DNA from 3 places in the Agrobacterium sp. DE0009 genome. Region 3 is predicted to be linked to each of the others. Evidence: predicted binding sites of a transcription regulator. Region 3 holds the regulator's gene; each other region holds the start of a gene.
What was found. Region 3 encodes LexA, which represses DNA repair genes until DNA is damaged. Its sites were predicted from a motif close to TGTTCNNNNTGTGTTCNG; they were not measured.
Positions count from the first base shown of each region.

Region 1: a site for LexA is predicted at 1,263-1,280, ahead of FS804_RS18145 (helicase-related protein). Genes of this name have one in related genera too.
Region 2: a site for LexA is predicted at 4,135-4,152, ahead of uvrA (excinuclease ABC subunit UvrA). Genes of this name have one in related genera too.

Region 1 is NZ_VEIU01000005.1:151,361-161,794, reverse strand. It holds gene FS804_RS18155 (ubiquinone biosynthesis hydroxylase) at 1-1,063, shown strand, start outside; gene FS804_RS18145 (helicase-related protein) at 1,508-4,591, shown strand; gene FS804_RS18140 (RNA-binding S4 domain-containing protein) at 4,596-5,012, shown strand; gene fdxA (ferredoxin FdxA) at 5,171-5,509, shown strand; gene holA (DNA polymerase III subunit delta) at 5,577-6,614, opposite strand; gene lptE (LPS assembly lipoprotein LptE) at 6,626-7,171, opposite strand; gene leuS (leucine--tRNA ligase) at 7,164-9,794, opposite strand; gene FS804_RS18115 (YggS family pyridoxal phosphate-dependent enzyme) at 9,985-10,434, shown strand, end outside.
Region 2 is NZ_VEIU01000001.1:393,345-403,778, forward strand. It holds gene dusA (tRNA dihydrouridine(20/20a) synthase DusA) at 1-119, shown strand, start outside; gene FS804_RS02020 (DUF72 domain-containing protein) at 126-926, opposite strand; gene uvrA (excinuclease ABC subunit UvrA) at 1,083-4,004, opposite strand; gene FS804_RS02030 (single-stranded DNA-binding protein) at 4,267-4,845, shown strand; gene FS804_RS02035 (hypothetical protein) at 4,885-5,142, shown strand; gene FS804_RS02040 (HPP family protein) at 5,194-6,342, opposite strand; gene FS804_RS02045 (MarC family protein) at 6,472-7,101, opposite strand; gene gyrA (DNA gyrase subunit A) at 7,317-10,109, shown strand; gene FS804_RS02055 (hypothetical protein) at 10,203-10,434, opposite strand, start outside.
Region 3 is NZ_VEIU01000001.1:545,463-555,896, reverse strand. It holds gene FS804_RS02835 (amino acid ABC transporter ATP-binding protein) at 1-106, shown strand, start outside; gene gltA (citrate synthase) at 180-1,469, opposite strand; gene FS804_RS02825 (ComEC/Rec2 family competence protein) at 1,732-4,194, shown strand; gene FS804_RS02820 (glutathione S-transferase family protein) at 4,214-4,891, opposite strand; gene lexA (transcriptional repressor LexA) at 5,156-5,878, opposite strand; gene purU (formyltetrahydrofolate deformylase) at 6,104-6,949, opposite strand; gene FS804_RS02805 (ABC transporter ATP-binding protein) at 7,063-7,788, opposite strand; gene FS804_RS02800 (ATP-binding cassette domain-containing protein) at 7,785-9,557, opposite strand; gene FS804_RS02795 (branched-chain amino acid ABC transporter permease) at 9,559-10,434, opposite strand, start outside.

The sequences.
Region 1 (10,434 bases), on a different contig from region 3:
AGCGGCCACGCGTATGCTCGAGGTCTTCGGAATCTGGAGCGACATCGAAACGGAAGCGCAGCCGATCAACAGGATGATCGTGACCGATTCGAAAACCGCCGATCCTGTACGCCCCGTCTTTCTGACCTTTGATGGGGCCGTAGAGGAGGGGAGGCCGTTCGCCCACATGGTTCCTAACGTCGCGCTCGTCGGCGCATTGCGCGGCCTGTGTGAGCGTCTGGGCATTGAAATTCGCCATGGTCTCAGCGTCTCCGGCTTTACTGCCGGTCCGCAATCGACAGCGATCAGCCTTTCCGATGGCTCCTCGCTTGATGCGCGATTGCTCGTTGCCTGCGACGGTGTCCGCTCGGCTCTTCGGGATATGGCTGGGATCAAGACCGTGCACTGGGCCTATGACCAGTCGGGCATCGTGACGACCGTTGAGCACGAGCGGTCGCACGAGGGCTGCGCCGAGGAGCATTTCCTGCCATCCGGACCCTTCGCCATTCTACCCCTGAAGGGCAACCGGTCTTCGCTGGTATGGACCGAACGCACGGCCGATGCGGACAGGCTGGTCGCTTCCGACGATCTGGTCTTCGAAGAGGAACTGGAGCGACGGTTCGGCCACAAGCTTGGCCCCATCCGTCCCGTCGGACCACGGCGCGCCTTCCCGCTCGGGCTTACGCTGGCGCGTTCATTCGTTGCGCCACGCATTGCACTTGCGGGCGATGCCGCCCACGGCATCCACCCGATCTCGGGTCAGGGCCTCAATCTTGGTTTCAAGGATGTGGCGGCTCTTGCCGAGACGGTGGTCGAAGCCGACCGCCTCGGGCTTGATATCGGCTCTCTCAACGTTCTGGAGCGTTACCAGTCCTGGCGCCGCTTTGACACGTTGCGGATGGGCGTGACGACCGACGTGCTGAACCGGCTTTTCTCCAACGATATCGGACCTATCCGTATCATAAGGGATTTTGGCCTGGGGGTCGTGGACCGTCTGCCGGGTCTGAAATCCTATTTCATCGATCAAGCCGCCGGCACCACGGGCGCCAATGGACCGCGCCTGCTCGCCGGCGAGGCGCTTTGATCAATGGTTGTCGATAGCGTGAGGCGCTATATCGACCTTGATGCTTGACAGCCGATTCTGTTCTGGTGCGCGCTTACAAAGCTGAATCCGGCCAAAGACTTACCTGGATTCATAATCTTGTATGAGTTGTGTGACCGGGACCCAGATGTTGCGGAGAACAAAAGCTGAATCGGCAGGAGTCTGCGATTCGTATTCGATTCGTTCGCAGACTGTTCCGTTACCAAATCGATTGCCGATTTGCCGGATTCTTTTTGTGCCTTCAACATGCTGAATATGCACATGAAATTCGCCGCAGTCATTCTGCCGGAACAGTTTGCGGAGAAGCGCTATTGCCTTTGTCCGCAGGCGTTGCCATGTGTGGTGGGTTCGGCCTGCATCTGAAATGGAAGGGGCGCGACAAGCAATTGAAGTCGATTCGCGGATAGTACGTTGAATTTTCGCCCCATGATCCTGAGCGGCCGCGGTGTCACGGCCGTTCTCGGCCCCACCAATACCGGCAAGACCCATTACGCCATTGAGCGGATGGTCGCACACGGCAGCGGTGTCATTGGCCTGCCGCTGCGTCTGCTGGCGCGCGAGGTCTATACGCGCCTTGTCGAGAAGGTCGGTGCGCCAAATGTGGCGCTGATAACCGGCGAAGAAAAAATCGCACCGCCCAAAGCCAAATATTCGGTCTGCACCGTGGAAGCCATGCCGCGCGAGACGACGGCCGCCTTCGTCGCGATCGACGAGGTGCAACTGGCCGGCGATCTTGAGCGCGGGCACATTTTCACCGACCGGGTATTGCATCTTCGCGGGCGTGAAGAAACGCTGCTTCTGGGGGCGGGCACGATGCGCCCCATTCTTGAAAAGCTGCTGCCCGGCATAACGGTGGTCGAGCGGCCGCGTCTATCGCAGCTTTTTTATGCCGGCCAGAAGAAGATTACGCGCCTGCCGCAGCGCACCGCAATCGTGGCTTTCTCCGCCGATGAGGTCTACGCCATCGCCGAACTGGTGCGTCGCCAGCGCGGTGGTGCGGCTGTCGTGCTGGGGGCGTTGTCGCCGCGCACGCGCAATGCCCAGGTGGGCCTCTACCAGGCCGGCGATGTCGAATATTTGGTGGCGACGGATGCCATCGGCATGGGCCTCAATCTCGATGTCGACCACGTCGCTTTCGCGCAGGACCGAAAATTCGACGGCTACCAGTTCCGTAATCTCAACCCGGGTGAAATCGGGCAGATTGCGGGCCGTGCCGGCCGTCATCTTCGCGATGGCACCTTCGGCGTGACGGGTCGCGTCGACCCGTTCGATGACGAGCTTGTGGAGCGGATCGAAAGCCATCAGTTCGATTCGGTGAAGGTGCTGCAATGGCGGACGAAGAATTTCGATTTTTCATCCATCGCCAATCTGCGCGCCAGCCTTGATGCCGCACCGTCGATACAGGGCCTTTCACGCGCCCTGCCAGCGATCGACCAACAGGCGCTCGAATATCTCTCCCGCTACCCTGAGATCATCGATGTGACGACAACGGATGCCCGGGTGGAAAAACTCTGGGAGGCCTGCGCGCTGCCCGATTATCGCCGCATCGCGCCCGCACAGCATGCCGATCTGATCTCCACGCTCTATTTCGACCTCGTCAAACGCGGGACGGTGAACGAGGATTTCATGGCCGAGCAAGTGCGCCGCGCCGACCGCACGGATGGTGAAATCGATACCTTGTCTGCAAGGATTGCGCAGATCAGAACATGGACTTATGTATCGAACCGCCCAGGATGGCTTGCCGATCCGACACACTGGCAAGAAAAGACTCGGGAAATCGAGGATCGATTGTCCGATGCGCTACATGAAAGGTTGACGAAACGCTTTGTTGATCGCAGGACATCTGTGCTCATGAGGCGCCTGAGAGAGAATGCGATGCTTGAAGCTGAAATCAGTGTAAATGGTGATGTCTTCGTAGAAGGTCATCACGTCGGCCAATTGGCCGGGTTCCGGTTCACGCCGGTGCCGGGAATGGAAGGGCCGGATCAGAAGGCCGTGCAAGGTGCTGCCCAAAAGGCGCTCGCTCTCGAATACGAGGCGCGGGCCGCGCGTCTGCACGCCAGTGGAAATGGCGATCTTGCTTTGAGCTCCGATGGTCTGGTTCGCTGGTTGGGCGAGCCGGTGGCCCGCCTTTCGTCCGGCGACAATATCATGAAGCCGCGGGTGATCCTGCTGGCTGACGACCAGCTGAGCGGCAACGCCCGCGATCACGCGCTGGCGCGGGTCGAGCGTTTCGTCAATCACCAGATTGCCACCGTGCTGAAGCCGCTGGACGATATTTCCCGTGCCGAGGACCTCCAAGGTCTCGCGAAGGGCCTGGCGTTCCAGCTGGTCGAAAATCTGGGTGTGCTGTTCCGCCGTGATGTCGCTGACGACGTCAAGTCGCTCGATCAGGATGCGCGCGCCTCCATGCGCCGCTACGGTGTGCGTTTCGGTGCCTATCATGTGTTCCTGCCAGCGCTTCTGAAGCCCGCCCCGGCGGAGCTTGTGACGCTGCTCTGGGCACTGAAAAACGACGGTCTCGGCAAGCCCGGGTATGGCGACCTCATTCCGGTTCTCGCAGCCGGCCGCACGTCCGTTGTCACGGATGCAAGCTTCGAGCGCATGTTCTACAAGCTCGCCGGGTTCCGCTTCCTCGGCAAGCGCGCCGTGCGCATCGACATTCTCGAGCGCCTGGCCGATCTCATCCGCCCGCTGCTGCAGTGGAAGCCTGGCCAGCAGCCGCGTCCTGAAGGCGCCTATGATGGTCGCCGTTTCACGACCACCACCGCGATGCTTTCCATTCTGGGCGCGACGCTCGATGATATGGAAGAAATCCTGAAGGGCCTTGGCTACCGCGCGGATCAGGTGACGGCGGAAGAGGCCCAGGCGTTCCTCGCCAGCCATGCCGGCACGCCGGCTCCTGCTGCTGCAGACGCGGCGGTGGTTGAAGAGGAAGGCGCAGAAGGCGAGCAGGAAGAGACGGCGTCAGAAGAGCAGGCGTCACAATCCGAAGCCGTTGCGGAAGGCGAAGCCGCCGCCGAGGCACCTGTTGCTGAGGCTGTCAGCCCGGAGGTCGTCGCCGCCGAAGCTGCCCCGGAAGGGGCAGAGGCCGCCGAGCCCAAGCCGGTTCTTCTGTGGCGTCCAGGTGGTCGTAACGACAATCAGCGCGGTGACAACCGCCGTCCCGGCAACCGCGGTCAAGGCCGTGGCGAGGGCGCTCGCGAGCAAGGCGAGCGTCGTGGCGAAGGCCGTCGCGATAACCGCGATGGCGGCAATCGCGAGGCGGCCAATCGCAATGGCGATGGCGAGCGCAAGCGTGATGGTGGTCGGCCGGACCGTGGCAACAACCGCAACAACGACCGTCACGATCGTGGCGAGCGTAAGGATCGTCCGGAGCGCAATGACCGTAGTGGAAAGCCTCAGGGTCAGCAGCGTTTCGAAGCCAAGCCGCCGCGCAAGGAAAAGCCGCTCGATCCGGACTCACCTTTTGCAAAGCTCGCTGCTCTCAAGGAGCAGCTGAAGAAGTAAGTCCATGGGTAGCAACGAGCAGCCACTGGAAAGCGCGCGTCAGCGTCTCGACAAGTGGCTGTTCTTTGCCCGCATGGCGAAATCTCGGTCACTGGCCCAGAACTACATCCAGTCTGGGCATGTGAAGGTCAACGGCTCCCCCATGCGCCAGCCGAGCCACATACTGAAGGCCGGCGACAGGTTGGAAATCAGCTTCGAGCGAATGGACAGGGTGCTGATCGTCAAAGCCGGCGGAACGCGCCGCGGCCCCTATGAGGAAGCAAGGCTTCTCTACGACGACCAGACACCGGCTCGACCGCCTTCCGACAGGCTGACGCCGCTTGAACAGGCGATGCGCCTGCCCGGCAGCGGACGCCCCACCAAAAAAGAGCGCCGTGCGCTCGACAGGTTTCTGTCGGACAGTGACGGCAGCGAAGATTAGAATAAACCTCCAAGCCGCACCCGTTTTTCAGAATTGTTTATCCTTGCTATCTGCAAGCAAAGGCATTACGTCACTTGCGAAATTGCCCTGTCTGAATTCCGGGCGACGGCTTGTGTTCCGAAGCCCAAAGACCCGGCCTGCATATTCTGGAGTTCATCATGACATATGTCGTGACCGACAATTGCATCCGCTGCAAATACACCGATTGCGTTGAGGTCTGCCCTGTCGACTGCTTTTACGAGGGCGAAAATTTCCTCGCCATCAATCCCGATGAGTGCATCGATTGCGGTGTGTGCGAACCGGAATGTCCTGCCGAGGCTATCAAGCCCGATACGGAGCCGGGTCTCGACAAGTGGCTGAAGCTCAATGCCGAATATGCGGCCATCTGGCCAAATATCACGGTGAAGCGTGATCCGATGCCGGAAGCCAAGGAAATGGACGGTGTCGAAGGCAAGCTGGAGCTCTATTTCTCCGCCGAGCCTGGCAAAGGCGATTGATCCGAGATCGCATCATCCTCTTTCACAAATTCAAAAGCCCTCGTTGTACCTTCACGAGGGCTTTCGTTTATCCGCCGCGGCCGGATTGCAGCGTGGTGGACAGCAGGGTCAGAAGCGCCACGCTTTCCTCCAGGCTTTGCCGCTGACGGCTTTGCAGGATGGCTGCCTGCAACCGGTTCATCTCGCGGGCGATCGCCGCTGGCTGCCATGTGCGCAGCGCTCTTTCGATGACCGGTTTCCGGCGGAAATGGATATGACGCCCGAGTGTCTGCATGACCTGCCCGGCCTGCTGCTTTTTCTCATCCATCTCTGCACGCATCTGATCGAGCAGCTGAAATTGCTTGAGGCACCCCTGCAGCACGAGGAAGATCGGCGTTTTTGAGGAAATGATCTTCTGGGTGGCGTGAAAAAAGGCGTTCCTGTCGCCCTTGAGGATGGCATCCACGGCGTCGTCGGCGGAAACCGTGCTGGCATCGCCGATAATGGCCATCACGTCATCCTCTTCGATCACCTCGGCACCACGGCAATAGAGGGCAAGCTTGCGGATTTCATTGCGCGACGCGATACGGTCGCCGCCGAGTTGCTCGATCAGCCTCTGTCGGGCAGCGGGTGCGATGCGCAGATGATCTGCGGAGAGTTCCTGATCGATCAGCGCATTCAGCGAGCGGGCGTCATCGGCGTAACACGGGATCGCGGCAATCGAGCGTGCCGGCTCGGCGATCTTGCGCAGGCCGGTACCCTTTTTCACGTCACCTGCTTCGATGATCAGGAAGCTCGATTCCGGTGGCGTCTCCGCCAGGATCTGGAGGGCATCCACGAGCGCCTTTTCGGCTGATGCGCCCTTGACCCAGACGAGTTTTTCGCCGCCGAAAAGACCAATGGCGTTCACCTCATCCAGCAGACGCCCCGGGTCGCCCTGCAGATCGGATGCAGTCAGTTTCAGTGACGCAAAAGCATCGTCGGGATCGATACCCGTCTTTTTGGCGATGACGCCTGCCCGCTCCGAAACAAGACCGCGATCCGGCCCGTAGAGGACGAAAACGCGAAAGCGCTCCGCCGGATTCTCGGCGAAGCGCTCGAATTCATGGGACTTTATCTCCGCCACGGCCGCCGCTCTCAGCGGCCGAGCGTGGCGGCGACATCGGTGCGGATGATCTCGGCCAGCTCGCGGGCCGCACGGTTCTCAGCGTCGCGGATCGCCCTGATCTTGGCGAATTCCTGCTGTGGCAGATCCACCTGCGCGGTGACGCTGCGGCGCGCTGAACGCAGAATTTGACCGTCGGATACGCGCGTCAGCACATATTGACCGGCCATCACGACACGACCGGGGTACGGCCCGTCGTAATTGTTGTTTGTGCGCGTCGTCAGGTCGTAATTCTGCACTTCGGTCGAGCTGGCGCTCGAGCTGACGCCGATCTTGAGGGTATATTGAGCCGTCGCAGGCTCGCCTGCACCACCAGCCATCAGGAAGATCAGTTGGTTACGGACTTCCTGCCCGGCACGTCCGCCTATCGGCGCAATGCTGACTGCTGCCAGTCTTTCTTTTGTTCCGGAAGCTTCGCCATAAAGCGGGCGTACCTGGCAGCCCGCCAGAAGACCAGCCATCATCACGACGGAAATTGCTGCCGCGACGCGGCTCCATCTCGAAAAAACGTCAGACAACAATGTTCACAATCCTCTGCGGAACCACGATGACTTTCTTGGGCTCGCCGCCGGCAAGAAGAGATTTGACGGCATCCAGAGCAAGGGCAGCCGCGCGGACCGCATCTTGATCCGCATCGCGCGCGATTGTCAATTCGCCGCGCTTCTTGCCATTGACCTGCACGGGCATGACCACGTCGTTTTCTTCCACCAGCGGTGGCACGAAGGTTGGCCATGGCGTCTCGGCCACCAGACCCTCGTTGCCCAGTGCCGCCCAGCATTCTTCGGCGAGATGTGGCGTCATCGGGGCGATGATGCGGATCAGGATTTCAACGGCGTCACGCGCTGCCGCCTTTGCGTCGTTGGACTTGCCGCCCGAAGCAACGTCGGCCAGAGGGCCGGCCAGCGCGTTGACGAGTTCGTAAATGCGCGCAATTGCCTTGTTGAAGGCGAGCTTGTCCAGATCCTCCTGAACCGCCTTCAGCGTCTTGTGAGCGGCCTTTGAGGCAGCAAGACCTTCACCGTCGGTCGCGGGCTTCGGCTCGACCGTCTTGAGCTCGTCGGCAGCTTCACCGATGATGCGCCAGACGCGCTGGACGAAGCGGTTTGCGCCCTCAACGCCCGATTCGGACCAGATCACATCGCGATCCGGCGGCGAGTCCGACAGCACGAAGAAGCGCGCGGTATCCGCGCCATAGGAGGCGATGATATCGTCGGGATCGACCACGTTCTTCTTCGACTTCGACATCTTCTCGATAGAGCCGATCTTCACCTCTTCGCCGGAGGAAAGCAGGAAGGCGCGGCGCGTGCCGTCCGTTTCCTCAATCCGCAGGTCCGCCGGCGGCACCCATTCTCGCGCCGTGCCTTCACCGCGGCTGTAGGTCTCGTGGACTACCATGCCCTGGGTGAACAGGCCCTTGAAGGGTTCTTTCACATCCACATGACCGGTCTCGCGCATGGCGCGGGTGAAGAAGCGCGAATAGAGCAGGTGCAGGATCGCGTGCTCGATGCCGCCGATATACTGATCCACCGGCAGCCAGTGATTGGCAACCTTCGGATCGGTCGGTGCATCTTCCCAGGGTGCCGTGAAGCGCGTGTAATACCAGCTGGAGTCGACGAAGGTGTCCATCGTGTCGGTTTCGCGACGCGCGTCATGGCCGCATTGCGGGCAGGAGACGTGACGCCAGGTCGGGTGCCGATCCAGCGGGTTGCCTGGCACGTCGAACGTCACGTCGTCGGGCAGCTTCACGGGCAGGTCCTTTTTCGGAACCGGCACGACGCCGCAGACTTCGCAATGAATAACCGGGATCGGGCACCCCCAGTAACGCTGGCGGGAAATGCCCCAGTCGCGCAGGCGGAAGTTTACCTTGCGCTCGGCTTGGGGTGCGTTGCCGAGCGTTTGCGCCGACAGCTTCTGCACGACCGCCTCGAAGGCATCCGTCGTCTTCATGCCATTCAGGAAGCCGGAGTTGATCATGACGCCGTCGTCGGTGTAGGCGGTGTCATCGACCGTGAAGCTTTCCGCATCCGGGCCTTCGGGGGCGACCACAGCCACGACCGGCAGGCCGTATTTGCGCGCAAAGTCGAGGTCGCGCTGGTCGCCGGAGGGGCAGCCGAAAATCGCGCCGGTACCGTAATCCATCAACACGAAGTTGGCGACATAAACCGGCAGTTCCCACGTCGGATCCAGCGGATGCACGACCTTGACGCCGGTATCGATGCCCTTCTTTTCAGCCGTTTCCAACGCGGCCAGAGACGTGCCGTGGCGGCGGCATTCATCGCAGAATTCGGCAATGGCGGAATTTTTTTCCGACAATTCTTTCGCCAGCGGGTGGTCGGCGGCAATGGCCAGGAAGGAAGCGCCGAACAGTGTGTCGGGGCGCGTGGTGTAAACCGTGATGTCAGAAAAGCCTTCCGGTGCCGTGTCGGCAACGGTCTGCCAGCGCAGCGACAGGCCTTCGGAACGGCCGATCCAGTTTTTCTGCATCAGGCGCACTTTTTCTGGCCACTGATCCAGCGTGTCCAGCTCGTCCAGCAGGTCCTGGCTGAAATCGGTGATGCGGAAGAACCATTGCGTCAGTTCGCGCTGTTCGACCAGCGCGCCGGAGCGCCAGCCGCGGCCATCGATGACCTGCTCATTGGCCAGAACGGTATGATCGACCGGGTCCCAGTTGACCTTTGATTGCTTGCGGTAGACCAGCCCCTTTTTCATGAAGTCGACGAACAGCGCCTGCTGGCGATGATAATATTCCACATCGCATGTGGCGAATTCGCGGGTCCAGTCCAAGGACAGGCCCATGGATTTCAGCTGTCCGCGCATGGTGGCGATGTTCTGGTAGGTCCAGTCCTTGGGATGGACCTTGTTCTGCATGGCCGCATTTTCGGCGGGCATGCCGAAAGCGTCCCAGCCCATCGGGTGCAGCACGTTGAAGCCGCGGGCGCGCTTGTAACGGGCGACGACGTCACCCATGGCATAGTTGCGGACATGGCCCATGTGGATGCGACCCGACGGATAGGGAAACATCTCTAGAACGTAATATTTCTCACGCGGATCGCTGTTGTCTGTCACGAAGACCTTGTCTTCGTTCCATTTCTGCTGCCAGCGCGGCTCGGCGTCGCGAGGATTGTAACGTTCGATGGCCATTGTCTAAAATTCCGGGTATCGAGGGGAAAAATGTGCGCTGACCTTCACCATGAAACGACCGGGGCGTCAAGTTTGGCGGGGCGTTCGGTAGTGCAATCTTGGCCAGCGTGCCTCAAATGGTGCTAAAGTCGCTTGGCATCAAGGGATTCGGCGTCTAGTTAGCGGTTCGAACGTTTAAAAAGGTCCTGTGATGGAAATCGAAGCTCGTCTTGAGGATGTCAGGCAGCGTATCGCGCATGTGGCGGAAAAATCGGGCCGCAGGCCTGGGGATGTCACCCTGGTCGCCGTCTCCAAAACATTTGATGCGGAAGCGATCCAGCCGGTCATCGATGCGGGTCAGCGTGTCTTCGGCGAAAACCGTGTTCAGGAAGCGCAGGGCAAATGGCCGGCGCTGAAAGAAAAGACGCCCGGCATTGAGCTGCACCTGATCGGGCCGCTGCAATCCAACAAGGCTGCCGACGCCGTGGCGCTTTTCGATGTCGTGCAAAGCGTCGATCGTGAGAAGATAGCGCGTGTGCTTGCTGAAGAATGCGAAAAGCAGGCTCGCAGTCTGCGGTTTTACGTTCAGGTCAACACCGGGCTGGAACCGCAGAAAGCGGGCATCGATCCACGCGAAACCGTTGCGTTCGTGACACTCTGC
Region 2 (10,434 bases), 150 kb from region 3:
CGCGCCGGTTTCGGCAAATCCTCTCCAGCGACGCCACCCGACCGGGAGCCGGGCCTGAGGTGATCGAGGCAGCTTTTGCCGCCATCGATTTTAACCCGATGAAAGAACTGGCGGGCTGAGAGGGCTCAGACCGCTTTTTGCAGTTCCTGCGCGCCAGTGGGCGCATTGACCTTGCCGCCGGTAATGAAGAACGCGAAGACGTCGCGCGGTGTCTTTTCGACCTTCCGCTCGGGCGCTATCAGCGGCAGATCGTCAGGAACGCCGCCTACCGCGTAGGTCTTGACGCGTTTTGCCCAGTCATTGATCCCGGCTTTCGGATAGCAGGTCTTGATATCATCCTCGCCCTTCTGTAGGCGGCAATAGACGAAATCGGCCGTGACGTCAGGCAGCATCGGATACTCGTGATGATCGGCGCAGACGACCGCGACCTTGTGTCTGGCGAGAAGCTCGATGAATTCCGGCACCTGGAACGTCTCATTGCGCACCTCCACGACGTGGCGCAGACGAATCCCATCCTGCTTTTCCGGCAATAGCGCCAGGAATGCGCCGAAATCGTCGGCGTCGAATTTCTTCGTCGGCGCGAATTGCCAGAGGATCGGGCCGAGATGCGATCCCAGTTCCGTCAGACCCTGCGTTAGGAACTTCGTCATGGACTCGCCCGCTTCGGCCAGAACCTTGCGGTTGGTGACGTAACGGCTGGCTTTCAGTGAAAAGACGAAATCCTCCGGCACCTCGGATGCCCATTTGGCGAAGGTCTCCGGCTTCTGGCTGCTGTAATAGGTGCCGTTGACTTCAATTGCCGTCAACTGCCGGCTTGCGTGCTCCAACTGGCGCTTCTTCGGCAGTTTTTCCGGGTAGAAAGTTCCTTCCCAAGGCTCGAAGGTCCAGCCGCCGATACCGGTGCGGATAGTCCCTGACGTCGACATCTGTTGTTCCTCCCAAATTCCGTGCCGCGTCCGCGCCGTTCACCCGATTCATTCGCAGGCATGCGGCGACGGCGGCGTCTTGACCAATGGATCCCCGTCTCAACGGCGAGGATAACGGGGGCGCCGCCCGGGCACACCTGTCGTTAATCTCCGAAACTACTCCGCGGCTTGCTGTTTTCCAGCCGGCCGCCTCTCCAGAAGCTCTTTCAGGAAGTGACCGGTATAGGAGCGCTCGACCTTGACGATGTCTTCCGGCGTGCCGGTTGCCACCACTTCACCGCCGCCCGTGCCGCCTTCGGGGCCGATATCGATGATCCAGTCGGCCGTCTTGATGACTTCGAGATTGTGTTCGATCACGACCACGGAATTGCCCTGTTCCACCAGCGCATGCAGCATCTCGAGCAGCTTGTTGACGTCGTGGAAGTGCAGGCCGGTCGTCGGCTCGTCGAGTATGTAGAGCGTGCGGCCCGTGGAACGCTTCGACAGTTCCTTGGCAAGCTTGACGCGCTGCGCTTCGCCGCCGGAAAGCGTATTGGCCTGCTGGCCGACCTTGATGTAACCAAGACCAACATCGAAGAGCGATTGCAGCTTGTCGCGGACGGCCGGCACGGCGGCGAAGAATTCCACGCCTTCTTCAACCGTCATATCCAGAACGTCGGCGATGGATTTGCCCTTGAAGGTTACGTCAAGCGTTTCGCGGTTATAGCGCTTGCCGTGGCAGACATCGCAGGTGACATAGACATCAGGCAGGAAGTGCATTTCGATCTTGATGACACCGTCGCCCTGGCAGGCTTCGCAACGGCCACCCTTGACGTTGAAGGAGAAGCGGCCGGGTGCGTAACCACGCGCCTTCGCTTCCGGCAGGCCCGCAAACCAGTCTCGGATCGGCGTAAAGGCGCCGGTATAGGTGGCGGGGTTCGAGCGCGGCGTCCGGCCAATGGGTGACTGATCGATATCGATCACCTTGTCGATGAATTCGAAACCATCGATACGGTCATGTTCCGCCGGGATTTCGCGCGCACCCATGACTCGACGCGCCGCCGATTTATAGAGCGTTTCGATCAGGAAGGTGGATTTGCCGCCGCCCGAAACGCCGGTTACGGCGGTAAAGACACCCAAAGGCACCGCAGCAGTGACATTCTTCAGATTATTGCCGCGTGCGCCGACAACCTTGATCTCGCGGCCCTTCTTGGGTTTGCGGCGCTGCGCGGGAACCGCGACGCCGAGTTCGCCGGAGAGATATTTGCCGGTCAGTGATTTCGGATTGGCCATCACCTCCTGCGGCGTGCCTTCGGCGATAACCTGGCCACCGTGGATGCCGGCGGCCGGGCCGATATCGACCACATAGTCCGCCGTCAAAATGGCATCCTCGTCATGTTCGACCACGATCACCGTATTGCCAATATCGCGCAGATGTTTGAGCGTATCGAGCAAGCGGGCATTGTCGCGCTGATGGAGACCGATCGAGGGCTCGTCGAGGACATAGAGAACGCCGGTGAGGCCTGAGCCGATCTGCGATGCAAGACGGATGCGCTGGCTCTCGCCGCCAGAGAGCGTGCCGGAATTGCGCGACAGGCTGAGATAATCCAGCCCGACATCGTTAAGGAAGCGCAGGCGCTCGCGGATTTCCTTGAGGATACGGACGGCGATTTCATTCTGCTTGGCGTTCAGGCTTTCCGGTAGCACCTCGAACCAGTCGCGCGCGGTGCGGATCGACATTTCGGTGACTTCACCGATATGGAGCTTGTTGATCTTGACGGCGAGCGCTTCCGGTTTCAGGCGATATCCGGCGCAGGCCGGGCAGGCGGCTGCCGACATGTAACGCTCGATTTCCTCACGCGCCCAGGCGCTGTCGGTCTCTTTCCAGCGACGCTCCAGATTAGGCACGATGCCTTCAAAGTTCTTCACCGTCTTGTAGGAGCGGGCGCCGTCCTGATAATTGAACTCGATCTTGTCATCCGTGCCCTGCAGGATGGCGTGCTGCGCCTCCCTGGAGAGATCGGACCACTTGCTCGACAGCTTGAAGCCGAAAGCTTTACCGAGTGCTTCCAGCGTCTGGTTATAATAGGGCGAGGAAGACTTCGCCCATGGTGCAATCGCGCCATCGCGCAGCGTGCGGGCTGGCTCCGGCACGATCAGGTTTTCATCCACCTTCTGCTGCGAGCCGAGGCCATCGCAGCTGGGGCAGGCGCCGAAGGGATTGTTGAAGGAAAACAGCCGCGGTTCGATTTCCGGAATGGTGAAGCCGGAAACGGGGCATGCGAATTTTTCCGAAAACAGCACGCGCTCGTGGGTCTCATTGAGAGATTTATTGGCGGAACCACCGGCGGCGGTTTCTTCTGCAGGCAGCGGTTTGTCGGCGAATTCGGCGATCGCCAGGCCGTCCGCGAGCTTCAAGCAGGTCTCAAGACTGTCGGCAAGACGTGCGGCCATATCCGGGCGCACAACAGCACGGTCAACCACCACGTCGATGTCGTGCTTGTATTTCTTGTCGAGGGCTGGAACGTCGGCGATCTCGTAGAACTGGCCGTCCACCTTGACGCGCTGGAAGCCCTTCTTCATCAGCTCGGCAAGTTCCTTCTTGTACTCGCCCTTGCGGCCGCGCACGATCGGGGCGAGGATATAAAGACGCGTGCCTTCGTCGAAAGCGAGGATGCGGTCGACCATCTGGCTGACCGTCTGGCTTTCGATCGGCAGGCCCGTCGCGGGCGAATAGGGCACACCGACGCGCGCAAAGAGCAGGCGCATGTAGTCGTAAATCTCGGTGACCGTACCCACCGTCGAGCGCGGGTTACGCGAGGTGGTCTTCTGCTCGATGGAGATCGCCGGTGACAGACCGTCAATCTGGTCCACGTCGGGCTTCTGCATCATCTCCAGGAACTGGCGCGCATAGGCTGAAAGGCTCTCGACATAACGGCGCTGGCCCTCGGCATAGATGGTATCGAAAGCAAGCGACGACTTGCCCGAGCCGGAGAGGCCGGTCATGACGATCAGCTTGTTGCGTGGCAAATCCAGATCGATGCCCTTGAGGTTATGCTCGCGGGCGCCACGGATGGAAATCGTCTTCAGTTCACTCATGACAAGGCTCGGACAAAAAGAAAGCTTGAGGGCGGCGTGTCCTTATGTAGTGACGCAGCCGGATGTGTCGAGGTCTAATCCCAATCGGCCGAAGCTTTTCGGAAAGCTTGACTCGAAATCTGCGATTCAATAGAACAAAAAAGGAACGAATTGCAAGCGACAATCTCCGCTACCGCAGCTTAAGATTATTCGTTGTGGATAGTTCCATGCTTGCGGTGCCCTTTGCGGGCCGTGGCGGCTATTGTGTGGCGATTTTTTTGAAATGCAATTGCCGGTCATGAAGGCCGGCGGACAGGATGACGAGATGGCTGGTAGCGTAAACAAGGTAATTCTGATCGGAAACGTGGGCGCCGATCCCGAAATCCGCCGCACGCAGGATGGCCGCCCGATCGCCAATCTGCGTATTGCTACGTCGGAAACCTGGCGCGACCGCAACAGCGGTGAGCGCAAGGAAAAGACCGAGTGGCACACGGTCGTGGTGTTCAACGAAGGCCTGTGCAAAGTCGTCGAGCAATACGTCAAGAAGGGCGCAAAGCTCTACATCGAAGGTCAGTTGCAGACCCGCAAATGGCAGGACCAGACCGGTAACGACCGTTATTCCACGGAAGTGGTTCTTCAGGGCTTCAACTCGACGCTGACCATGCTCGATGGTCGCGGCGAAGGCAGCGGCCGCAGTGGCGGCGGCGACTTCGGTGGCGGCAACGATTACGGCAGTGGCGGCGGCTCGGGTTACGGCGGCGGTTACGACCAGCAGTCCTCTTCTCGCGGCGGTTCTTCCCGCGGCAGCAGCCAGCCTTCGGGCGGCTTCTCCAACGATATGGACGACGACATCCCGTTTTGATCTGACGCCGGATGAATATGTGCATGACAGGAGGCGAGCTTGAGTGACGACACGGTGCAACCGAAACAGCCCGCCACCTGGCGCATTATTCTTGCGTTTTTCCTTGATTTCTGGACGGCGTTTTTTGCGGCGGGATTTCTTGTCGCAACCGTTGCGGGCGGGCGAACACCGGAGGGGTTTTCCCTGAACGGTACGCCTGCTTTTGTCGCCTTTGGCCTGATGATAGCCTATTTCGTTGTGCTGGGACGGTTCTTTGGTGGCACGTTGTGGCAGCGGCTCCTGAAAGCAAGACGCTGACATCCATCTTTGTCGGTCTCTTTTTCGGCGTAAGTGCCTGGTGAGGCCAAACTAAGCCGCCACCTTGTCCGCCAACATCGCGACCATAACATCGGATTGCGACACGATGCCGACCATCTTGCCGCGGGCGTCCGCCACGGGCAGATAGTGCAACCCTTCTTCCGCGAAACGGATGATGGCTTCCTCGATGGGCGTTTCCGGCCGTACGGTTTTCACAGGCGAGGTCATGATGTCCTTGACCGTGTCGTTCGGCGCACTTGCGCCTGACAGGATGAGGCGCAGGCGCTGGAGGAAGCCGATGGCGGGACGGCCATTTCTCCAGCTGGCCTTTTCCAGGAAGTCCGTCTGGGTGACGATACCGACGATTTCTGCTTTGTCGTTGGTGACCGGCAGCGCCTTGAAGTGGTGGCTGTGCATCAGTCCCTGGGCGTGGCGAAGGCTGTCATCGGGTGCGACGCCGATGACATCCCGTGACATGACGCTCGCACAATCGAGATGCAGCGCGCGGCGGCGGTAGGAGCGTAGTTCAGTCTTGCGCAGGATGGTCTCCAGCGCATCGCGGTCGATATCGAGGACCTCGTCATATTCTTTCAGCACCTCATCAAGATCGGTTGAGGAAAAGCCGATTTTCTGAATGGGCGTGGGATCCGTGGTGCCGTGCGCCGCTTTGCCAAGCTTGAGACCATGCGGATAGGCGCGGCCGGTCGCGTTGTTGTAGAGGAGCGCAAAAGCGAGAAGGATGAGCGAGTTTCCGGCAACGGGCCAGAGCAGGAAACCATAACCGAGACTGTGGACGGCAGGGCCGCCGAGGACGGCGGTGAGAGCGACGGCACCGCTTGGCGGATGCAGGCACCGCAGCGCCATCATGGCAGCGATCGCAAGGCTGATTGCGAGCGCGCTGGCAAGAAATGGATCCGGAACGAGCAGGGCCACGCTCACACCAACAAACGCCGAAACGAGGTTACCGCAGAGGATCGACCAGGGCTGCGCCAGCGGGCTCGAGGGCACCGCGAACAGAAGCACGGCAGACGCGCCCATCGGTGCGATCATGGCGGGCAAGGTAGGATCGAAACGCAGGGCGAGACTTCCCAGAAGGCCGGTGAGGAGAATGCCGACGAAGGCGCCTATTGCAGAGCGTAGCCTTTCCCTGTTGCTGACAGGTGCGGCATCCGGGATGAGGCGGCGCAGCATTGAACGCATGAGAAGAACTTTCGAATCCGGAAACGTTACCTGTCTTTAAACGAAGCGACGGCCGGATTTAAAGGCAGGATTTTTTCTCTCCCTGATATCGATGGGAATTATGATGCGCCCATCCCAGTGGGCGACAAATCAGAACGCAAAGGCGGATTTGATCCCGTCGACCACGAATTGCACCGACAGCGCCGCCAGCAGCACGCCAAGAAGTCGCGTGAGGATCGCGCGGCCCGTATTGCCGAGAAACCGGTCCATGCGTTCCGCCACGATCAGTGCGGCGTAAACGAGGCCCATGGCGAAGGCGAGGATCAGGATGAGTACCACCATCTCGAAGGTCGTGTTCATCGAGCCCGCAAGCAGCACCGTCGCGGAGATGGCGCCCGGTCCGGCGATTAACGGCAGTGCCAGCGGAAAGACCGCAAGATTATGCAGATGATCCTTGGTGATGGCTATTTCGGACGTCTTTTCCTTCCTTTCCTGACGCTTTTCAAAAATCATCTCGAAGGCGATCCAGAACAGCAGAAGGCCGCCGGCGATGCGGAAGGAGCCGAGCGAAATGCCAAGCAGGTTGAGGATCGCAAGCCCGAAGACAGCGAAGACCGCAAGGATGCCGAAAGCGATGATGGAGCCGCGCAACGCTACCTGACTGCGCTGGCTTCGGTTCATGCCTGTCGTAAGCGCCAGGAAAACGGGAGCGAGGCCCGGCGGATCGAGCGTCACCAGAAGTGTGGTGAGCGCATTGATTAGGGTTTCGCTGCTGGCCATTCTTTCCCCGCTGTCTTGTTTTTATGCCGGACCCTACGCAACTCGCCCGCACTTTAAAAGGGACGGCCGCGCATTTGGGCGGTGAAATCGTGAAAACCGGCGTTTGTCTTGCAAATGACGCAAAAGCCTGTTCAAAACTTGCCGGGAAATTGGCTTAACCTTCCTGTTTCCGCTATAAAAATCCATCCGATTCTTAACAGAGAATGTGATCCGTTTTGACTGACCAGAGCCCCCCCGGCGGCGGAAAGCTTCCGCCAGGCATTGAACCGATTTCCATCATGGAGGAAATGCAGCGGTCGTATCTCGATTACGCCATGAGCGTCATCGTTTCCCGCGCGCTTCCCGATGTGCGAGACGGCCTGAAGCCGGTTCATCGCCGTATCCTTTACGGCATGTCCGAACTCGGCATCGACTGGAACAAGAAATACGTCAAATGCGCTCGCGTCACCGGTGACGTGATGGGTAAATTCCATCCGCACGGCAATTCGGCGATTTATGATGCGCTGGCGCGTATGGCGCAGGATTGGTCGCTGCGCCTGCCGCTGATCGACGGGCAGGGCAACTTCGGCTCCATCGACGGCGATCCGCCGGCGGCCGAACGTTACACCGAATGCCGTCTCGATAAGGCCGCGCATGCGCTGCTTGATGATCTCGACAAGGAAACGGTCGATTTCCGCGACAACTATGACGGCACGCTGCAGGAGCCCGTGGTCATTCCGGCCAAGTTCCCAAACCTGCTGGTCAACGGGGCAGGCGGCATCGCGGTCGGTATGGCGACGAACATCCCGCCGCACAACCTGTCCGAAGTTATCGACGGCTGTATCGCCCTGATCGACAATCCTGCGATCGAGTTGCCGGAACTGATGCAGATCATTCCTGGCCCGGATTTTCCGACCGGTGCGCTGATCATGGGCCGTTCCGGCATCCGCTCGGCCTACGAGACGGGCCGCGGCTCGGTCATCATGCGTGGCCGCGCCACGATCGAGCCGATGCGTGGCGACCGCGAGCAGATCATCATCACCGAAGTTCCCTATCAGGTGAACAAGGCGTCGATGATCGAAAAAATGGCTGAACTGGTCAAGGAAAAGCGCATCGAGGGCATTTCCGACCTGCGCGACGAATCCGACCGCCAGGGTTACCGCGTCGTCATCGAACTCAAGCGCGACGCCAATGCGGATGTCATCCTGAACCAGCTTTACCGCTACACGCCGCTGCAGACCTCGTTTGGCTGCAACATGGTGGCACTGAACGGCGGCAAGCCCGAGCAGATGACGCTGCTCGACATGTTGCGTGCTTTTGTCTCCTTCCGCGAAGACGTCGTGAGCCGTCGCACGAAATACCTGCTGCGCAAGGCGCGCGAGCGCGCGCATGTGTTGGTCGGTCTGGCGATTTCCGTCGCCAATATCGATGAGGTCATCCGCGTCATCCGCCATGCTCCCGATCCGGCGTCGGCCCGAGAAGAACTGATGACCCGTCGCTGGCCTGCACAGGATGTGGAAAGCCTGATCCGCCTCATCGATGACCCGCGCCATCGCATCAACGAAGACGGGACTTACAATCTCTCCGAGGAACAGGCGCGCGCCATTCTCGAATTGCGCCTCGCACGTCTTACGGCGCTCGGCCGCGATGAAATCGGCGACGAGCTGAACAAGATCGGGGCTGAGATCAGCGAGTATCTGGAAATCCTGTCATCGCGCCTGCGCATCATGCAGATCGTCAAGGATGAGCTGACCGCCGTTCGTGACGAGTTCGGTACGCCGCGTCGCTCCGAGATCGTCGAAGGCGGTCCTGATATGGACGATGAAGACCTCATCGCCCGCGAAGACATGGTCGTCACCGTTTCGCATCTCGGTTACATCAAGCGCGTGCCGCTGACGACCTATCGTGCACAGCGTCGCGGCGGCAAAGGGCGCTCCGGCATGGCAACGCGCGACGAGGATTTCGTCAACCGTCTGTTCGTTGCCAATACCCATACGCCTGTCCTTTTCTTCTCCTCGCGTGGTATCGTCTACAAGGAAAAGGTCTGGCGTCTGCCGATCGGCACACCGCAGTCGAAGGGCAAGGCCCTTATCAACATGCTGCCACTGGAACCTGGCGAGCGCATCACCACCATCATGCCGTTGCCCGAGGACGAAACGACCTGGGAAACGCTCGACGTGATGTTCTCGACGACGCGCGGCACTGTTCGCCGTAACAAGCTCGGTGATTTCGTACAGGTCAACCGCAACGGCAAGATCGCCATGAAGCTGGACGAGGAGGGCGATGAAATCCTCTCCGTCGAAACCTGTACCGACCGTGACGACGTGTTGCTGACGACTGCGCTTGGCCAGTGCATCCGTTTCCCCGTGGACGATGTGCGCGTCTTTGCCGGCCGCAACTCGGTTGGCGTGCGCGGTATCAACATGGCTGAAGGCGACCGCATCATCTCCATGACCATCGTTGGGCACGTTGAAGCTGAACCGTGGGAGCGTGCGGCCTACCTCAAGCGTTCGGCCGCCGAGCGGCGCGCTGCCGGTGTCGATGAAGAAGACATCGCACTTGTTGGCGAGGACGTGACGGAAGAGGGCGAACTCAGCGAAGAGCGCTATCAGGAACTGAAGGCACGTGAAGAATTCGTGCTGACGGTTTCCGTGAAGGGCTTCGGCAAGCGGTCTTCTTCGTATGATTTCCGCACCTCGGGCCGAGGCGGCAAGGGCATCCGCGCCACCGATACCGCGAAGACCAACGAAATCGGCGAACTCGTTGCCGCCTTCCCGGTGGAAGAGGGCGACCAGATCATGCTGGTCTCGGATGGCGGTCAGCTGATCCGCGTGCCGGTCAACGGCATCCGCATTGCCAGCCGCGCCACCAAGGGCGTGACGATCTTCTCGACCGCCAAGGATGAGAAGGTGGTTTCGGTAGAGCGCATCAACGAGCCCGAGGGCGACGATGAGGTGGAAACCGGTAATGGCGACGATCTAGCCGACACGCCGCCGGATGCACCTGAGGCACCGGAGAGCGAGGCGTAAGCCGCCTCGCCATCCCCTGTAACCGGTCAAGAAAAACCCCGCGGCGCTCAGGCTCCGCGGGGTTTTCTTTGTATGGATAAGACGCGATCTTTCTCAGCGGATCCGGATATGGACTGGAGCACGGCCCGAACGGCTCGCGACATGAAGGTGAATGTTTGCTTCCGGCTGGTTCGAGCGCCACGCACGGGCGCCATGCGACAGAAGCAGCGCCACGAGATCGCGCGTTTTTGCCTTGGAACGATTAAGACCGAGATCGGCGATACGCATTGCCGCTTCGTGAATGGGATGCAGAACCGAAAGGCTGCCATGCCCGTTGCCAGACGCA
Region 3 (10,434 bases):
CATGCACGAGGGCAGGGTCCATGAAATCGGCCCGCCGGAAGAGGTGTTCTCCAATCCCGCGACCCCTGAACTCAAGCAGTTTCTCGGTGTCGCCGCCCGCCACTGAGAACCATCAGGACGAACAAGTAAAAGGCCGGCGGTGAAAACCTGCCGGCCTTGCTGTTGGTTGGTTTCGCTGCTTAGCGCTTGGAAACCGGAACGTAATCGCGCTTGCCGGCGCCCGTGTAGAGCTGGCGCGGACGACCGATACGCTGCTGCGGATCTTCGATCATTTCGTTCCACTGCGCGATCCAGCCAACGGTGCGGGCAAGGGCGAAGAGAACGGTAAACATGGTCGTGGGGAAGCCGAGCGCCTTCAGCGTGATGCCGGAATAGAAGTCGACATTCGGGTAAAGCTTCTTCTCGACGAAGTAAGGGTCGGAAAGGGCAATCTTTTCCAGTTCCAGCGCGACCTGCATGATCGGATCGTCGGAATTGCCGGTGGCTTCCAGCACCTCATACATCGTCTTCTGCATGATCTTGGCGCGCGGGTCGTAGTTCTTGTAGACGCGGTGGCCAAAGCCCATCAGGCGGAACGGGTCGTTCTTGTCCTTGGCGCGGGCGATATATTCCGGAATACGGTCAACCGTGCCGATTTCGTTGAGCATGTTGAGCGCCGCTTCATTGGCGCCGCCGTGAGCCGGGCCCCAGAGGCAGGCGATGCCAGCCGCGATACAGGCGAACGGGTTGGCGCCCGAAGAACCGGCAAGACGCACCGTGGAGGTGGAGGCGTTCTGCTCGTGATCGGCATGCAGGATGAAAATGCGGTCCATGGCGCGTGCCAGAACCGGATCGACCTTGTAGTCCTCGCACGGTACGGCAAAGCACATGTGCAGGAAGTTGGAGGCGTAATCCAGATCGTTCTTCGGGTAAACGAAGGGCTGGCCGATATGATACTTGTAGGCCATGGCGGCGATCGTCGGCATCTTGGCGATCATGCGTAGGGAAGCGACCATGCGCTGGTGCGGATCGGTGATGTCGGTCGAGTCGTGGTAGAAAGCCGAGAGAGCGCCGACCGTGCCGCACATGACGGCCATCGGATGCGCATCGCGACGGTAGCCGGTGAAAAAGCGGCTCATCTGCTCGTGCACCATGGTGTGGCGCGTGACGCGGGTGTCGAAGTCCTTCTTCTGCGCAGCCGTCGGCAGTTCGCCGTACAGCAGCAGATAGCAGGTTTCCAGGAAGTCGCCCTGTTCGGCCAGCTGCTCGATCGGGAAGCCGCGATGCAGCAGCACGCCCTCGTCACCATCGATATAGGTGATCTTGGATTCGCAGGAGGCTGTCGACGTGAAACCCGGGTCGTAGGTGAAGGAGCCGGTGTTCTTATACAGCGTGGCGATATCGACGACGCTCGGCCCGATCGTGCCTTCCCTGACAGGGAGTTCGACCTGTTTGTCGCCAAGTGTCACTGTAGCGCTTTTTTCCGTCATACTGATCCTCCGAAAACATGCGGGTGGGGGCGTTTGGATGCGCCCCGCGGTTAAGCGTCTACCGATTAGCTATATGATCCTGTCGCAGATGCCAAGCTATCCAAAGGTCAAATTGTGCATTGCGGCAAAGGTGAACGCCTTGCTTTTGGCCTTGTGATTGGCAGCAATTCAATCTCGGTCAACGCAGAGTTAAAGGAAAGCATTGCAATACCGGCAGTCCATCTGCAAACCTGTCTTCAGTGCGGCAGGGGCGCGGCCCAGAATGCTTGGTCAAGGTGAAAAAGAGCATTTCGGATATGTCAAAACGCTGCAGGGAGATACCCCCGGCACGGTGGATATCCTGGCGCCGCTGCGGCGCTCAGGCGCCGCGCCGACCGCTGTTGTGCCGGCCTTGGTTGATGTGGCGGCGCGGAACATTTCCGTTACTCAAAAACTTGCCGCATGGCTGACGGAAGAACGCGCATTCGGTCACGATTTCCTCTTTGTACCCGTCTTCATCGGCTGCGGGGCAATCCTGTGGTTTTCTCTTGGGACCACGCCTTCCTTGCCGCTTCTGATCATCGCGATTTTGGTCGCGGCCCCCTTGGCGCTGCTAACCAGATATCGCCTTGATGCCGGGTCAAGGGTTTGCAGCGTTGTCGCGCTGATGTTGCTCGGCATGCTTTTTGCGGAACTGGAAACCCGCCGCGCCGCGACTGTCCTTCTGGACACGCCGGTGACCACGACGGTTACCGGGAAGGTCGTCCGGCGTGAGGTGGATGCGCGGGGTGACTGGCGATATCTCGTCGAGCTCCACTCCACTGAAGCACCATCACTTACGCGTTCGCCGGGGAGGGTGTCGCTTCTCGCGCGTGGTGGCGGCGAACCCATGCCGATAGGCGCGATCATTCGCGGCAAGGCGCGGCTCTCTCCGCCGTCCGGACCGGCTCTGCCGGGATTGAACGATTTCGCCTTTTCATCCTATTTCCGCGGTATCGGAGCGACAGGCTTCTTTTACCAGCCGCCCCAGCCGTTGGCGATGGCGAACCTTGGGGCTGAGGGTTGGCTGGAGATGGCCGACATGTGGCTCTATCGCCTGCGCGCCGCCATCGCCGAGCGCATTCGCACGACGATCGGAGGCGACGCGGGTGCCTTCGCCGCATCCATCGTCACCGATGAGCGACAGGCCATATCGCCGGAGACAATGGAGGCGTTGCGGGTGTCGGGGCTTGCCCATATCGTCGCCATATCCGGGCTCAACATGGCCCTGGCGTCAGGCATCTTCTTTGTCGGCATGAGGATGGGGTTCAGCCTGTTTCCGGCCTTTGCCCAGCGATGGCCAGTCAAGAAGATATCCGCCTTCGCAGCGCTCGTCATGACGCTATGCTACTATCTGATCTCCGGCTTCGCGGTTTCAGCAGAACGGGCCTGGCTGATGATGTCGATCATGCTGGTCGCGGTGCTGTTTGACCAGCCGTCGCTCAGCCTCAGAAACGTCGCGCTTTCCGCTCTCATTGTTCTCGCGCTCTCGCCCTCCGAAGTGATGGGGCCAAGCTTTCAGATGTCTTTTGCGGCGACAATCGCGCTTGTTTCCGCCTACGCCGCCTGGAGCCGCCGGCGTAGTGGTCGCGAGCGTCTTTATATGGGAAGAAAGCCCAGCTGGATCACGGTCGCGCAGATGGCAGGCGCTGTGATGGCGGGCGTCATCACGACGTCGCTGATTGGCGGGCTTTCGACGGCAATCTATTCCGCCGAACATTTCCAACGTGTCACCACCTATGGACTTTTCGCCAATCTTGCCGCGACGCCGCTGATGTCGCTGATTGTGATGCCCTTCGGTCTGATCGCCATGCTGCTGATGCCGTTCGGGCTCGACGCGCCATTTCTGAAGGTCATGGGCTATGGCATGGCGATGGTCATCGAGGTCGCGGACGAAGTTGCGTCCTGGGGCGGAAGCGCAGCGACCGGACGCCCGCATGGCTGGTTCATCGGTATCGCCTCGGCCGGCTTTCTGCTGCTCACCCTGTTGCGCACCCGCCTGGCGCTCTTGGGCATCCCGCCTCTGCTGCTTGCCTTCGGGCTCTCGGCAACGACATTTCAACGCGATCTGCCGGATCTCCTCGTTCATGAAGATGGCTCGCTGGTGGCGCTTCTTGCCGATGAGAAGGTTTACACCACGAGAACCCGACCCCATGGCTTTATTTATGACCAGTGGCAGAGGGCGCTGCTGCTTGCCAAGACACCGCAGGCGCCGGTTATTCTGCAGCGGGACCGGCCAGAGACGTTTACCAAAAAAGCAAAGCTGTCGCAGGAGGAGTTGCGAGCCGCCGCACGCGAGATGGCGGTTGCGCTGAAAGCGGGAACGCCGGGCGTTTTCACCTGCAAGCGGGGTCGCTGGTGCGTGGCGCAGGCACAGAGCGGCGAATGGATCATCGTGCTGGAGGAAGGGCGTCTGGCTGGAAAGGCATGTGACATCGCCGACGTCGTCATTGTTTCCCAGAGAACCTCGTTTTCACAGTGCCGCTCAGGCGCGCTGCTTCTCAATCGAGACATCTTGCGGCGCATTGGTTCAGTGGAGATCAACTTCGCGTCAGCCAATCAGCCGGGCGTCGTGGAAAAACTGCGCGCTTCGACCGCAGGCATGAACCGGTCTTGGAGCGAACATCGGTATTACGATTGGAAATCTGGTCGCTACGAGCATGAGCTACCGGAAACGATCACGCGTCTGCTGGCGGCGTCGCAATGATTGCCGCCGGCAAATCGTCTCAAGCCTTCGCGCGCAGATCCGCAGTCAACTGACCGATGCTGGCGATTTCGTCTTCATGCGCTGGGTCCCGCCACATTTCTTTCAGGCCTGCCTCATACCATTCGCGCATGGCGGGCAGGGCGAGCAGGCGATCGCAATAGGCCTTTGCTGCGGGGGATAGATCCGCACCATAAGTCTGGAAACGGAATGCCACGGGGCAGAAGAAGGCATCCACTGCCGTGAACTTCTGGCCGGCGAGATAAGGACCACCGAAGGTCGAAAGGCCTTCGCTCCACAAAACATCGATACGCTTGATATCAGCTGCCAGCCCGGCATCACCACGCTTTGGCGTGACACGAATGCCGACCGACATGGGGTAGAGATTGCGCAGCGACGAAAATCCCGCATGCATTTCGCTTGCCGCCGAACGCGACCAGGCTCTGGCCTGCTTGTCGCTTGCCCAGACCCCTTGATGACGCTCGGCGAGATATTCCGCGATCGCCAGCGATTCCCAGACCGTCACACCCTCATCGACGAGGCAGGGGACCTTGCCGGTGGGAGAAAAGGTGGAAAATGAGACGCCTTCGCCAAAGGGAACGAGTTTCTCTTCAAAGGCAATACCGAGCGTGCGCATCAACACCCATGGCCGCAGCGACCAGGAGGAGTAGTTCTTGTTTGCGATATAAAGATCATACATGGCGTGTCTCCTGACTGTGTCGCAGTTTTATACCAGCGACGTTGCGGCGAATATCGCAAAGAATCCATCGCACTCATAAAGCCCGTTGATGGGTGAACGACATCCAGGCCGAATTCGTGTCAAACCCGCCTTGACCCTTTCAAAAGCACCTTCATGCCTTCAAAAGAAAAAAGCGCATCAATCCACCGGAATGACGCGCCATTCATCTTGAAGGCTAGATATGTCTTGCCAATCGATCCGGTTTTATCCAGACCGACGGCGGCATCAATGATAGCGCCGGATAAGCCCCACCAGCTTGCCCTGAATTTTCACCCGATCAGGCCCAAAAATGCGGGTCTCGTAGGCCGGGTTCGCCGCTTCCAGCGCGATGGATGCACCCTTGCGGCGGAACCGCTTCAGCGTGGCTTCTTCATCATCCACCAGCGCCACAACGATATCGCCCGGATTGGCCGTATTTCCATTGCGGATGATGACCGTATCGCCATCGAAGATGCCGGCCTCGATCATCGAATCGCCCTTGACCTCAAGCGCGTAATGTTCGCCTGAGCCTAGCATGTCCACTGGAACGGCCACGTCATGCGTATTGTTCTGAATGGCCGAGATCGGCACACCGGCAGCGATCCGGCCCATGACAGGTACGGTCGCCGCACCTGCAATGTCATTTGCGGGTGCCTTGGGAGCAGGGGGCGGCTCCGGCGTTTTCGGTTTGCCGAGACTGCCTTCGATAACGCTCGGTGAGAAGCCGCGCTGCGGCCTTGCGCCCGGCGTATAGGCCTCCGGAAGCTTGATGACTTCGAGCGCTCGAGCCCTGTTGGGTAGCCGGCGAATAAACCCGCGCTCTTCGAGCGCCGTGATCAGCCGGTGGATGCCGGATTTGGAAGCAAGATCGAGTGCATCCTTCATTTCATCGAAGGAGGGCGGCACGCCGGACTCTTTCATTCGCTCATGAATGAAGAGAAGCAATTCCTGCTGTTTGCGCGTGAGCATGAGGAAAACACCCTTGAGAATCGTCGTTGGAGTCGCGAAACAAATACAGAACGAACACTATATGTTCCATATGTGTTCCGCAATCCCCTAAAATCTGGTTAAGCTTCGCTCGGATTTACATTTTGCAAATTGGAGGTAACCAAAGCTCCAGAAGTCGTTCCCAGGCGGGGCCCCGACGCGTCCCATTTGTTCCGCGTTTCAGGTCAGGGTGTAGATCGGGCTGTGCTATCGCGCGAAAACGACCGTCTTGTTCTTATTGAGAAGCACCCGGTCCTCAAGGTGCCATGAAACCGCCCGGGCCAGCACGCGTCGCTCGATGTCGCGTCCCTTGCGGACCAGCTCATCCGGTGTATCGGCATGGCTGACCGGCTCGACGTCCTGGCAGATGATCGGCCCTTCATCGAGATCGCGGGTGACGTAATGGGCCGTTGCACCGATCATTTTGACGCCCCTCTCATGGGCTTGGTGATAGGGCTTTGCGCCCTTGAAACCCGGCAGGAAGGAGTGGTGAATGTTGATGCAGCGCCCGGATAAGTATTCGGAGAAGTTGTCCGACAGGATCTGCATGTAGCGGGCAAGAACGACGAGGTCGGTGCCCGTTTCTTCGATGATGTCCTTGATGCGCGTTTCCTGTTCGGCCTTGTTGTCTTTTGTCACCGGCAGGTGATGGTACTTTATCCCGCCCATCAGCGTGAGGTTCAGGGCCTCGCGGGGGTGGTTGCCGACGATGCCGACGATCTCGGCATTCAATTCGCCGATGCGGTGGCGATAGAGAAGATCGCCGAGGCAGTGGTCGAAGCGGGAAACGAGCAGCAGCAGCTTGCGCGGCGCACCTGCTGGACGCAGCGTGGCGTCGAGAGCGAAGCGATCGATCTCCTCGGCAAGTCCATTGCGAAAGCCTGCCTCGTCGCCGGCCATGGAGAAGGCGACACGCATGAAAAACATGCCCGTTTCATGGTCGTCGAATTGTTGAGCTTCATAAATATCGCCGCCATGCTGTGCGATGCGGCCCGAGACCGCAGCGACGATTCCGCTTCTGTTGGGGCAGCGCAGCGTCAGGACGTAATTCATCTAAAGCCTCCTGGAAGATGGAGTTGCGGTTGGACTGCTGTCATAGCGGCGCCCACGCGGAGCCACGCCCCGTTTCCACGGGGCCGAGCGTCAGCACGAAGCGGTCGCGGATGTCACTGGATGGCGTGTTCGCCCGGCCCGAGATAACTCGCCATCAGAGCGGGATCGACGGCGAGTTCGGAAGCTGGGCCTGAGCGGCGCACTTCACCAAGTTCGACGAGATAAGCTTCGTCGGCAATTTCGAGCGCGGCGCGGGCATTCTGCTCGACCAACAGGATGGAGACACCGGTTTGACGCAGGTCGGCGACGATACGCAGGATTTCGGCGACAATCAGCGGTGCAAGTCCAAGGCTCGGCTCATCGAGAAGCAGCAGTCTCGGCCGGCTCATCAACGCCCGCGCGAGCGCCAGCATCTGCCTTTCGCCGCCGGACAGTGTTCCGGCGAGCTGCTTGCGGCGTTCGCGAAGGCGCGGGAAGAGTGTGTAAACAGCATCGCGTGTCTCGTCGCGCTCCTGACGGGAACGCAGGAAACCGCCAAGTTCGATATTGTCCTCAACCGTCATCGAGCCGAATAATTCTCGCCTTTCCGGCACGAGGCAAAGGCCGGCGGCAACGCGGCCCTCGATTGTCTCGGGCACCGGCGCGCCGTCGTAAAGAATGGTCCCGCGCGAAGGCACGACACCCATGATGGCGTTCAGCAGCGTGGTTTTGCCCGCTCCGTTCGCCCCGATGACCGTGACGATGCTGCCCGATGTCATGGATAGCGAGATGCCATGCACCACTTCCGCCCGGCCATAGGCAACGTGGATGTCTTTGATGTCGAGTAGATGTCCGCTCACGCTGCCCCCCCAAGATAAGCCGCGATCACGGCCGGATGTTGCCGGATTTCAGCCGGCTTGCCTTCGGCGATCAGGGTACCGAAATCGAGCACGACGATGTGGTCGACCAGCCCCATGACGAAACCCATGTCATGTTCGACAAGCAGGACGCTGACGCCCTCGGTCCGCAGTTTTTTCAGCAGCGTCGCGAGCTCCTGCTTTTCCCCGTGGCGCAGACCGGCCGCCGGTTCGTCGAGCAGCAGCAGGGTTGGGTTGAGGCAAAGCGCGCGGGCGATTTCCAGAATTCGGATCTGCCCGAGAGCGAGGTCGCCGGCGGGGCGGTCGCGATGGGCACCGAGACCGACGCGATCGAGCTGATGCGCGGCTTCCGCAAGCAGAGCTTGCTCCTGTTGTCGCTCCAATCGCAAGAAGCTTCGGAAGACGCCGGCATTGCCGCGCAGATGCGCGCCGAGAGCGACGTTTTCGAGGACCGACATGGTCGGAAGGACCTTGGCGTGCTGAAAGGTTCTGGCGATGCCGCGTTTGGCGATGAGCCGCGGATTGAGGCCCGAAAGCGTCTGTCCCTGATAGGTGACGTCACCGCCCGAAAGGTCGAGGATTCCGGTGATGAGATTGAAAGTCGTGCTCTTGCCGGCGCCGTTCGGACCGATCAGGCCGACGATCTGCCCGGCCTTGATGTCAAAGCTGACATCGTTGACCGCCGTCAGCCCGCCGAATGTCTTGCGCACCCGATCGACCCGGACCAGCGGACTGCCGGTTGCAGGCATGTCCCGCATTTCGAGACCGGGGCCTGCCCGGCGGATGGCGCGAGGCGGCCGGGCCGGCAGGTATTTTTCCAGAAGCGGCCAGAGACCGTCGCGCGAGAGCTGCAGGATCAGCACGAGCAGCACGCCAAACACGATCATTTCTACATTCACCGAGGTGCCGACAAGGCCGGGCAGGACCCGTTGCAGCACCTCTTTCAGCACCAGCACCACGGCTGCGCCGAAGATGGCGCCGACGACCCGTCCCGAACCGCCGACGACGGCCATCAGCATATAGGTGATGCCCATGTCGAGCCCGAAAGGCGTCGGGTTGATCGAGCGCTGCATATGGGCGTAAAGCCAGCCTGACAGCGCTGCTACAACGGCTGCGAAGACGAAAACGGTCAGTTTGGCCTGCTCGATATTCACGCCGAAGGCCTCCGCTGCCTGCGAGCCGCCACGCAGGGCGCGAATGCCGCGCCCGACACGGCTGTCGAGCAGGTTCTGCGCGCCGATCGCCACGGCAATGACGAATATCCAGATCACGTAATAGACCGAGCTGCTGCTCATCAGCGGTTCGTTGCCGATGGACAGCGGTGGAATGCCCGAGATTCCGTCGTACCGGCCGAGGAGCTCGACGCGACCGAAAAGGTAATAGATCGCCAGCCCCCAGGCGATGGTGCCGAGCGGCAGGTAGTGGCCGGAAAGCCTGACCGTCATCAACCCCAGCGGCAGCGCGACGATGACGCCGACGAGGAGCGCCAGTGGCAATGTGAGCCAGGGTGAAAAGCCATAGGCCGTGGTGAGGACCGCTGTCGTATAGGCACCGAAACCGCAGAAGGCCGCCTGGCCGAAAGAAGTCATGCCACCAACGCCGGTCAACAGCACGAGCCCGATGGCAACCAGAGACGCAAGCCCGATATTGTTCGCGAGCGTCACCCAGAATGGCGGGATCGGCATGAGCGGGAAGAGAGCGACGACAAGTAGCGCGGCAATGGCGGGATAAAGATGTCTGCCGAGGGTCATATCACTCTTCCTCATGATGGCTGGCACCGAAGGAAAGCCAGATCAGCACAGGCACGATCAGGCCGAACACGATGATTTCCTTGAAATCGCTGGCGAAGAAGGAGGCGAAAGCCTCGATCAGCCCGACGCCGATCGCGGCAATGGCCGTGACGGGGAAGCTTGCCATGCCGCCGAGAATGGCGGCAACGAAGCCCTTGAGGCCGATCAGGAAGCCCGTATCGTAGAAGATGGTGGTGATTGGACCAATCAGTACACCCGATACCGCCGCGATTGCAGCGGCGAGCACAAAGGCGGTGACACCGGTCAGTTCCGTTCGAACGCCGACGAGGCGTGCTCCGAGCCGGTTGATGGCCGTTGCCTTCAGGGCTTTGCCGAGCAGCGTCTTTTCGAAGAAGAAGTAAAGGCCGACCATCACCAGAATTGTCGCGAGATAGATGAAGATGCTTTGCGCGCTGACGAGCATCGGCCCGAGCGTGAAGCCGGCGTCGCTCAACGGCGCTGCACGCAGGCCCTCCGGGCCGAAAAAGGCAAGCCCGAGCCCCATCAGTGCCAGATGCACGCCAACGGAAGCAATGAGAAGCACGAGCACGGAGGCGTCGGCAAGCGGACGGTAGGCGATACGGTAAACGTAATATCCCATCGGCGCGATGATCGCGATCGTAATGAGCGCGCGCAGGAACGATGGCAGTTGCATGGGCGCCAGAATGGCGACCAGCCCGTAAATGAGGCCCGGCAGCGCAAGGTTGATGGCCATCGCGCGCAGCAGCGCCGAGAGGCGCAGGCCCCGACGCATTCCCCAGAGGTCGAGCAGGAGGGCCACGGCGCCCATGCATAACAGCAGCTTCAGCGTGCCAGGTACGCGCCCGGCATCGAGTAG